One region of the Paenibacillus sp. EC2-1 genome, then DNA from elsewhere that is predicted to be linked to it. Evidence: predicted binding sites of a transcription regulator. Region 1 holds the regulator's gene; each other region holds the start of a gene.
What was found. The regulator LexA, encoded in region 1, represses DNA repair genes until DNA is damaged. The targets are predictions, from matches to a motif close to CGAACATATGTTCG.

Region 1 (3,288 bases):
GGCATCGATTCCAGTGCTCTCTGCTGCAGCTTGACATGTTGCTTCAAATGCTTCCTCTACACTTCTTTCATCCCACAATAATGTATCATCCAGATCAAATAGTACCGCAGATACCGACATCTTCTACCCATCTCCCTTTACATATCTCTTAGATGAACCAGGTAACTATTACTCATGCTCTACAGGAATATTATTTACTTTAGCGAACTCCTCAAGTCTTTCTCCCATCGCTTTGGTATCATAACGATTAATAAGACGTGAGAATACCCAGTTTCCTCCGCGAGCTTTGTTCTCGATGACTACAGATCCTTGCAAAATCTTAATTTTTGAAATTTCGGATGCTGACAATTTACGTTCACGGTTAAATTTAAATGTAGAAAGCGTGCTACGTCCAACTTTCAAAAATGGTTTCCGCAAAAAAATCATCAAGGCGAGAAGTAAGTACAAACTTACGCCAATCCAGTTCAGGACTGTATTACCTGCTTCAGCAGTTGCTATGCCAAGTAGTCCATAAAGAACTGCTAATGCAACAAGAACGATAGGCAGCACAAATTTGCGCCCTTTAAATACATCCCCATCACTCGCTCCTGTTGTCGTGGTCCCCAACATGGATTGGCCTTGTTTCTTACGCTGCTTGTTAAGCTGAGACATATTCTTGCTGACTTTTCTTTCCCATGATCGAGACATAGGTCTCCTCCTCTTCGCTTACATCTATAATGAAAAGATTACTCGAGCAGACGCCCGGTCACGACTTAATGTTTAAGTCCAGATCCGTCTTTCTCTTCATCTACCCATTCGATCGAATCCAACTGCTGTCGGAAGTTTCTCCGAATATTATTAAGATAGACTTCACGAAGCTCGGAACGTTCTTTAGATTCCTCCTCCGTCAACCCTTCATTTTTGTGTTTTCTAGCTAGAACATTAATACGTTCTACCAATGCATCGATATCCATTCCTTCGCCCCCAATAAAAAATTCACTTTTAACTTTGACATGTGAAAAAGAGCTTGTCAAGGAAGCCTCTCCTTATCAAGCTCGTACATGCGCGCTCTTCTATTATTATACCATTATCTTTATAGATATTGAATCTAGCATTGTCCTATCCGTACGTTCACCATAGAGGTAGAGAGAGTACATCTCCGGCTTGAATATCCGGTCCATTCAGCCCATTAATTTCTCGTATAGAGCTTATATATACTCTTGTGTCCATCTCTTTAGGCTTATGGGTTGCTGCAATCCCCCAGAGCGAGTCACCAGGCTGGACGATTACATTCTTCTCAGCTACTGGCTTGTCCAATCCTCCTGCAAATACGGATATCGCTCCTGTCCATCCTGATACAAATATAAGAATAACTAATGTGAGCTTACCGATACGAGTCTTCATAAAATCTATGGTCCGATCCCAAAATGTAATCTCGTTAAGTTCTTCTTGATATTGACCTTCATAAATACTGCGGTATGTAGTGAATCTCATTTATCATCATCTCCCAAACAAGTGTTCTCTTATGCATTTAATATAACACGAACACTTGTTTGTTTCAATACTTTTACGAACGGTTGTTCTTAATATTTTAGAACTTATGTTTGTACGAACGGAAGTTCTATGATATAATTTTCCCAAACGTTACTAAAATGGGGTTGATACGGAATGTCGAAGATATCCAGCCGCCAACAGGCGATTTTGGAGTTTATCCGCAACGAAGTTCGGAGTAAAGGCTATCCGCCTTCCGTACGAGAAATCGGTGAAGCTGTTGGACTTGCTTCCAGTTCAACAGTGCATGGTCATCTTGACCGTTTGGAGAAGAAGGGCTTAATCCGCCGTGACCCTACAAAACCAAGAGCAATTGAGTTGCTTGGTCAAGAAGAATCGGAGAATAGTAATCTATTTACCCACACGATCTCTAGAGTTCCTGTAGTTGGTAAAGTTACTGCCGGGGTTCCGATCACTGCAACAGAGAATATTGAAGACTACTTTCCACTACCACAGCATTTTGTTGGTGACAACAAGGTGTTCATGCTTACTGTTATGGGTGACAGTATGGTCGAAGCTGGGATTCACAATGGAGATTATGTAATCGTCCGTCAACAACAAACCGCCGACAATGGTGATATTGTTGTTGCTATGACTGAGGAAGATGAAGCCACTGTGAAAACTTTTTATAAAGAGAAAGACCATATTCGTCTTCAGCCGGAGAATCCAACTTATGAGCCATTACGCTTAAACCATGTTACGATTCTCGGCAAAGTTGTAGGTGTCTTTAGAGATATTCATTAAAGCGCTGAATGAATACTTGAACATGTAAAGCTACCGCATTGTCTTTGTACAAGCGGTAGCTTTTTTCTGTATCTTGTGCTTATAAAAATAGCAAACCAAAGCAACTTACTATGGTTTGCTATTTTTATCTACGCAACTTAACATCGATGATGTTTACACACAACAACTACTTTCTCACCAGGTCTCAGGACAATAACCTTTACTCTTCTACTTCTTCTTCCTATCATAGGATCACCTCCTGTTCATTCATAAATCTATTCTATTCAAACAGTGACTTCATAGTGTAGGTAATGAGGAACCGTTAGTAGTCCTTTTTTTACAAGAATGATAGGAACATGATGTGAAAAAGGACAGCTTGGCCCTCCTTGCTTTCATCATAATAATAAAAACCCCCGGCGCTTAGAGCGCCAAGGGCTGAAGGTATTAGTACAAAGTCATGTATTGATCGCGTTCCCATTGGTGAACTTGTGTGCGGTACATATCCCACTCAATTTCTTTCAATTCATAGAAGTGTGACAAGGCATGGTCACCCAAAGCATCACAGATCACTTCACTGCGAAGAAGCTCGTTCAGTGCTTCTTTCAGGTTAGCTGGAAGGCTCGGAATGCCTTCTTCAATACGCTCTTCTTCCGTCATCACATAGATGTTACGGTCGATTGGAGCAGGCAATGGAAGCTTGCGTTTAATACCATCAAGACCGGCTTTAAGCATTACAGCCAAAGCCAAGTAAGGGTTCGCTGCTGGATCCGGGTTACGAACTTCTACACGAGTACTAAGTCCACGGGAAGCTGGAATACGGATCATCGGGCTACGGTTACTAGCAGACCAAGCCACGTAACAAGGAGCTTCGTATCCTGGAACTAGACGCTTATAGGAGTTAACTGTTGGATTCGTGATAGCAGCATAAGCACGCGCATGCTTAAGCTCACCAGCCATAAAGTGACGTGCTGTTTCACTAAGGCCTGACGGATCACTCTCATCCACAAACATGTTCTCTTTACCGTTAAAGAGAGA
Region 2 (3,288 bases), 750 kb from region 1:
CCATTGCTGCAGTTGCTGGCCGGCAAAGCGTTGAAGAGATACCTCCATAATCTTCATACCCAGCAAGAACACGACGAGGCCATAAGTGACCGGAAACCAGAGTGAAGAAAGCATGAGATTCTCCTTTAATAATTGTTAATTTATTCATATGACCCCAATGGGACGCGCATACCAATGATTGTCCATAGGGAGAGAAATCAGGGAGTGAAGTTAAGAATGGCATCGATCATTTTAGATCGCAATCGCAAGAAAAGATTAGAACAGAGTCATCCATGGGTTTTTAAGAGTGAAATCGCATCCGTTGAAGGGAATCCACAACCTGGTGAACTGGTTCAAGTGATGAATCATCAGGGACGTTTTCTGGCAACGGGTTACTATAATCCGAAATCCCAAATTACAGTAAGAATTGTCTCGTACCAACCTCTTGAGAAGTTGGATCGGGAATTTTTTGTGGCTAGATTCAAGGAATGTTTATCGCACCGCGAGCGCTTTATTAGTGAAGAGAATGCTTATCGTCTTGTATATGGAGAGGCAGACTTTCTTCCAGGTCTGATTGTAGATCGGTTTGCTGATGTGCTTGTAGTTCAGATTCTGACACTTGGTATGGACCGTTGCCGAGATCACATTGTAGAAGCTCTCGTAGAAGTAATGAGTCCTGTAGGAATTTATGAGCGCAGCGATGTATCCGTGAGGGAACTCGAAGGTCTCGAACAAAGCAAGGGAACATTGTACGGGGAGTGTCCAAGGCACGTTACTGTGACAGAGAATGGATTAAAGATCAAAGTTGATATTGAAGAGGGTCAGAAAACGGGTTACTTCTTTGACCAGCGCGAGAACAGAGCCTCCATTGAGCCGCTTATGAAGGGCTGGGGAGGCCGAAGTGGAATTGTGAAGCAGGAGGTTGAAATCAGCGGAGAAATTCGTACGGTTCCTGTTAACAAGAGTGGAAAAGAAGTTACGTTTCCTTACTGGGATGGAGCAACGGTTCTTGAATGCTTTTCACACACAGGAAGCTTTACACTTCATGCATGTAAGTACGGTGCTAAAAAAGTGACTTGCTTGGATATATCAGCGCATGCGATCGAAAGTGCAAGAGAAAATGTGGAGCTGAACGGATTTCAGGATCGTGTCGAATTCGTTGTGGATGACGCTTTTCAATATCTTCGGACACAGGTGAAAGGTATAGAAGAGCGGGAGGAACGCGCAAAAGCGGACCATAAGGTGGATACCTCCAAGCCGTTAACAGCTGGAGGCGGGCGTACATGGGACGTCGTTATTCTAGATCCGCCTGCTTTTGCCAAGAGTAAAGGTGCGGTCAAGGGAGCTTGCCGCGGTTATAAAGACATCAATCTTCATGGTATGAAGCTAGTTAATGAAGGTGGTTATCTTGTCACTGCGAGCTGTTCGTATCACATGCGTCCTGATCTATTCCTGGAGACGATTAAAGAAGCGGCGCAGGATGCCGGTAAAGTGTTACGTCTAATCGAATGGCGTGCAGCTGGCAAGGATCACCCTCAGATCTTAGGTGTAGATGAAGGTCATTATTTGAAGTTTGCAGTATTCGAGGTTCGTAGCAAAAAGACAATATAGAGTAACAGTTGCAATAAAGATTGAAAAGACTGCTTGGTTAAGCGAAGTAAAATTGCTTAATTGAGCAGTCTTTTTTGATGTGAATGAAGGGGTTGACTAAGGGCTGATAGGGACGATTTATAATGGTTTATATATAAGTTTCTTATTTGTGTTTCTAATGGTAATGCAATCCAAACGTATGTTCCTTCTATTCTCAGATATGCTATACTTATAGACATCATCTTATAGATTGAAAGTATAGGGATTTCAGCTTAAGAGTCAGAGATTATCTGAGAGAATACGATTGTTAGACATGATTTTTTATATATAGAACAGCGTTGATGTATCGAACAATAGGCTTGAGTATTAAGGAGGTATGACATGTCGTTGCATTTTGTCATCGGGCGTTCTGGAAGCGGGAAGAGCACCGCTATATGTGAAGAGATTACAAGACGACTGGAGGAGGATCCTCAAGGTAAGCCGATTATTCTGATCGTACCAGAGCAAGCCTCATTTCAAGCGGAGAATATGCTAGTCACTTCTGGGAAAATCAAGGGGAGTCTTCGTGCCCAAGTACTAAGCTTTCGTCGATTGGCTTACCGGGTAATGCAGGAAACGGGCGGTGCCGCCAAGATTGCAATTAGTGAAGAAGGCAAGCGAATGATGTTATACAAGATCATTCAGCATCGTAAAGAGGAACTTAAATTGTTCGGTGCGTCAGGGGAACAGTTAGGTTTTGTAGGTAAGCTAAGTGATTTATACACTGAAATGAAAAGATATTGTATTGATTCTTCCTGTATTGAGGACCAACTTACTTATTTGACCTCTGTCGCAGGAAGCTCTCCTATGCTTAAGCGAAAGCTTGAAGATGTAGTAATGTTATACCGAGATTTTGAACGCGAGCTATCCCCACTTTATATGGATGAGGAAGATACGCTTATTACGCTTGCTGAAGGGATTAGTCGTTCATCATATATCAGCAATGCTGATATATGGATCGATGGTTTCCATGGCTTTACCCCACAGGAATACGCAGTGCTTAGGGAACTGATTCAGCACGCTTCATCGGTAACCGCTGCTTTGACATTGGATAAACCTTATTCAAGTGGTGCAATGCCGCATGAATTAAATTTATTTCATCCTACCGCTATGACATATGTAAAGCTACAAGGAATTGCAGATGAGTTGGACATAGAATCTTCATACACGCTGCTTCAGGAAGATACACTACCGCGGTTTAAGAATTGTTCCGTACTTGCGCATTTAGAACGTGGTTATGACCGGAAAGTACGCTTTCGCTCTCATGAAGAGAATGAGAGTGATACGGGCTTAGCGATTTATGCTGCTGCGAACCGTCGTGCTGAAGTAGAGGGTGCAGTTCGTGAGATGATCCGATTATCTAGGGAAGAAGGAGCAAGATACCGTGAGATGGCGGTATTTGCCCGTAATCTAGGCGATTATGAATCTTTAATCGGGCCACTGTTTCGCGAATACGATGTGCCTTATTTCCTTGATCAAAAGCGAAGTGAACTTCATCATCCGCTTGTAGAGTTTATCCGTTCGGCTCTTGATATCGTCCAGCGGCGCTGGCGTTACGATGATGTTTTCCGATGTGTCAAAACTGACTTTCTGCTCCCTCTAGATGGATCACTAACCAGAGAGGATATGGATGTATTAGAGAACCATGTACTGGCTTCTGGTATTCAAGGTTCGCGTTGG
Region 3 (3,288 bases), 1.1 Mb from region 1:
TTAATTTATTGATTACTTTGCGCACTTGTTCTCCTGTAAAGCCCCGGCGCATTAAAAAAGCACCTGTCTTACGTTTGCGCTCAAGTGCATCTCCTTTGATCTGCTGCCACTTCTTCTTTCCTATCAAATATGCACTATAAAACTCATCCTCTTCATTCACTTCATTTAAAGCTTCTACGATAAGTTCACTATCAATGCCCTTCTGTCGAAGCTCCTGCCGCACCCACATGCGTCCCTTCTTCTGCTTCGTAATCCGCTGTTCAGCCCATTGCTTAGCATAAAGCTCATCATCAACTAAACGTTCCTGCTGTAGACGCTCTATCGTCTTCTCGATCCCGTCAGCAGTCATTCCCTTCTGACCAAGACGCTGCGCAATCTCCTTCTCCGTACGGGGCTTTCGTTCCAAGAAACGCAGTGCCTCCACATAAGCTTGCTGCCGTTCATCAGCAACAACAATCTCCTCTAGCTCTTCCTTCTGGAATACGGCACCTTTCATCAATCGATATTTGATCATGATATCTTCATGAACAGACATGCTATACTGCCCAAATCTAATCAGGTAACAATGCTTAGGTTTTCGCATCATCTCAACGGAGGTGATCACTAAGTCCTGGTCATTCGGAAAAAGAGATATTCCTCTTGACTCATCGTCTTCTATTGAAGACTGTTGATCATTGTGTATGTCCATAAAATCCCCTCCTGCTACACTCATTCTTACAATTATAACATTTTCGATCAGATCTAGATTGTAAAGAAGACCGTTTGGTGTAATAACTAACACCAAACGGTCTATCAGATACCGCTAAATATACTATAAATTATTCAGCTTTAAACAGTTCTTCTTCTTCCTGTTCTTCCTTAAGCTTTTCACTTTCACTAGCTTCAGGTACATTAGTTGACAGATTGCTTGCCTCACGAATTTTCCGCTCAATAACATCAGCAATCTCCGGATGCTCCTTCAGGAATTGCTTAGCATTCTCACGGCCCTGACCCAAACGTTCACCTGTATAGGAATACCACGCGCCACTCTTATCAACGATATCTAGTTCTGTACCAATATCAATCAGGCTGCCTTCTTTCGAAATGCCTTCTCCATACATAATATCGATTTCAGCTTGTTTAAAAGGAGGGGCTACCTTATTCTTGACGACTTTGACACGTGTACGGTTACCTACGACGTCATTCCCCATCTTGATACTCTCAATACGACGAACATCCAAACGAACCGTTGAATAGAACTTCAACGCACGGCCCCCTGGGGTTGTTTCTGGGTTACCAAACATTACACCAACCTTCTCACGAAGCTGGTTGATAAAGATAGCAATCGTCTTCGACTTGCTAATTGCCCCTGACAATTTACGAAGTGCTTGAGACATCAAACGAGCCTGTAGACCTACGTGAGAGTCACCCATGTCACCTTCGATCTCCGCTTTCGGAACAAGCGCTGCTACCGAGTCGATAACGATAATATCGACAGCACCACTACGTACCAATGCTTCTGCAATCTCAAGAGCCTGTTCACCCGTATCTGGCTGAGACAGCAACAGCTCATCAATGTTAACACCTAGCTTGCTCGCGTAAGCAGGGTCTAGAGCATGCTCCGCATCGATAAATGCAGCTTGTCCACCCACTCTTTGAACTTCGGCCACAGCATGGAGTGCTACGGTAGTCTTACCGGAAGATTCAGGTCCATAGACTTCAATGATCCGGCCTTTCGGAAGACCGCCTGTTCCTAATGCTATATCCAATGCCAAAGATCCGCTCGGCACGATTTCGACTTGCATGTGAGTTGATTCACCCAACTTCATAATTGAACCTTTACCGAACTGTTTCTCTATCTGACGAAGCGCCATATCCAGCGCAGCACGACGATCTGACAATTCTTCCACAACCCTTCAATTGTTGATAGATTAATCATACCTTGTTTCGTTTCGTTTGCCAAGTATTTTTTCGAACATACATTCGTTTTTTTTACTGAAGCATTCCCTCCTTGGTTTGGACCGCAGGTGCTCCAGAAACAGCAAAAACCGCGGCAACATCATTTGATATGCCACGGTTCTTCCGTAAGTCGATTATACTGAACAATAGTCTTTGATTCAAGTCTATTGTTAATTTTTTACTGAAATTGAGTTGCTGTAAGTCTCAGCCACAAACGGTACAAGATCGCCTTAGTCGCACGTAGACGAACCATCTCTCTGTCACCTTTAAGGTGAAGCTCATGTACTTCTGTCTTCTTGCCACGCTCTGACAATCCGATATACACAAGTCCGACTGGTTTACGTTCTGCATATCCTGGACCAGCTACTCCTGTCACAGATAAACCGAAATCACTATCTGTCACCATGCGAATCTGTTCAGCAAGAACCTCCGCTACTTCAGGGGATACTGCACCTGGCGCATCCTCACCTTCTAGGAGCTGTTGTGGAACATTTATCAGCTTATGCTTGATCTGATTCGTATAGCAGACAATGCCTCCTAGAAGCATCGTCGCGCTGCCTGGAATTGAAGTGATATTCTCCATTACCAAACCACCTGTACAGCTTTCCGCAGCACTAATGGTCCATCCTTGATCAGCCATCATATCAACGATAACTTTTTCAATGGGAACATCCTCGTTTGCATACATATGTTCTGGAACAATCCCCTTGATCTGTTCTTCGAGAGCAGTAAGCCGCTCCATGGCCTCACCTTCGCTGGAAGCCTTGGTGGAGATGCGAACCGTCACTTCGCCTTCTTTTGCATACAGAGCGATGGTGGGGTCGCTTTGCTCGCTGATTAGATCACTAAGCCGGTCATCCAGCGCAGACTCACCGATCCCCGCAAATTTAAGCATCTTGGAGTAGAGTGGCAACTCATCGGTGAGTACATGCTGCATTAACCAAGGCTTCGCCTGTTGTTCAAACATCGGCATCAGCTCTCTTGGAGGTCCCGGAAGTACGATATAATGAGTGCCATCATGAGTAATAGCATTCCCTACAGCAAGTCCTGTCTCATTCGGCAGTGGTGTTCCTCCATCTATTGACAAGGCCTGGCGTTTATTATTCTCTGTCATTTTCTTACCACGATCCATAAAGAAGCGGTCTACATTGTCCATAGCCATTCTGTCAATATGAAGAGAAGTCCCGATAAATTCCGCTAATGCATCTTTCGTAATATCATCCTGTGTCGGTCCTAGACCCCCGGTCAAGATTATGATATCTGTCCGAGCACTGGAGATTGCAAGTGATTCCTTGATACGCTCCATGTTGTCACCAACGACGGTCTGATAATAAACATCGATCCCCATAC

Region 2: a site for LexA is predicted at 1,762-1,775, ahead of addB (helicase-exonuclease AddAB subunit AddB). Genes of this name have one in related genera too.
Region 3: a site for LexA is predicted at 1,952-1,965, ahead of recA (recombinase RecA). Genes of this name have one in related genera too.

What each region holds. Positions count from the first base shown of each region.
Region 1 is NZ_CP186006.1:2,350,005-2,353,292, reverse strand. Features, by position in the region: gene ACK8P5_RS11185 (HAD family hydrolase) at 1-120, opposite strand, end outside; gene ACK8P5_RS11180 (hypothetical protein) at 169-687, opposite strand; gene ACK8P5_RS11175 (DUF896 domain-containing protein) at 753-953, opposite strand; gene ACK8P5_RS11170 (LysM peptidoglycan-binding domain-containing protein) at 1,111-1,473, opposite strand; gene lexA (transcriptional repressor LexA) at 1,648-2,274, shown strand; gene glnA (type I glutamate--ammonia ligase) at 2,698-3,288, opposite strand, start outside.
Region 2 is NZ_CP186006.1:1,598,106-1,601,393, forward strand. Features, by position in the region: gene ACK8P5_RS07425 (Na/Pi cotransporter family protein) at 1-114, opposite strand, end outside; gene ACK8P5_RS07430 (class I SAM-dependent rRNA methyltransferase) at 217-1,590, shown strand; gene addB (helicase-exonuclease AddAB subunit AddB) at 1,951-3,288, shown strand, end outside.
Region 3 is NZ_CP186006.1:3,407,621-3,410,908, forward strand. Features, by position in the region: gene ACK8P5_RS15835 (regulatory protein RecX) at 1-688, opposite strand, end outside; gene recA (recombinase RecA) at 819-1,880, opposite strand; gene ACK8P5_RS15845 (competence/damage-inducible protein A) at 2,117-3,288, opposite strand, start outside.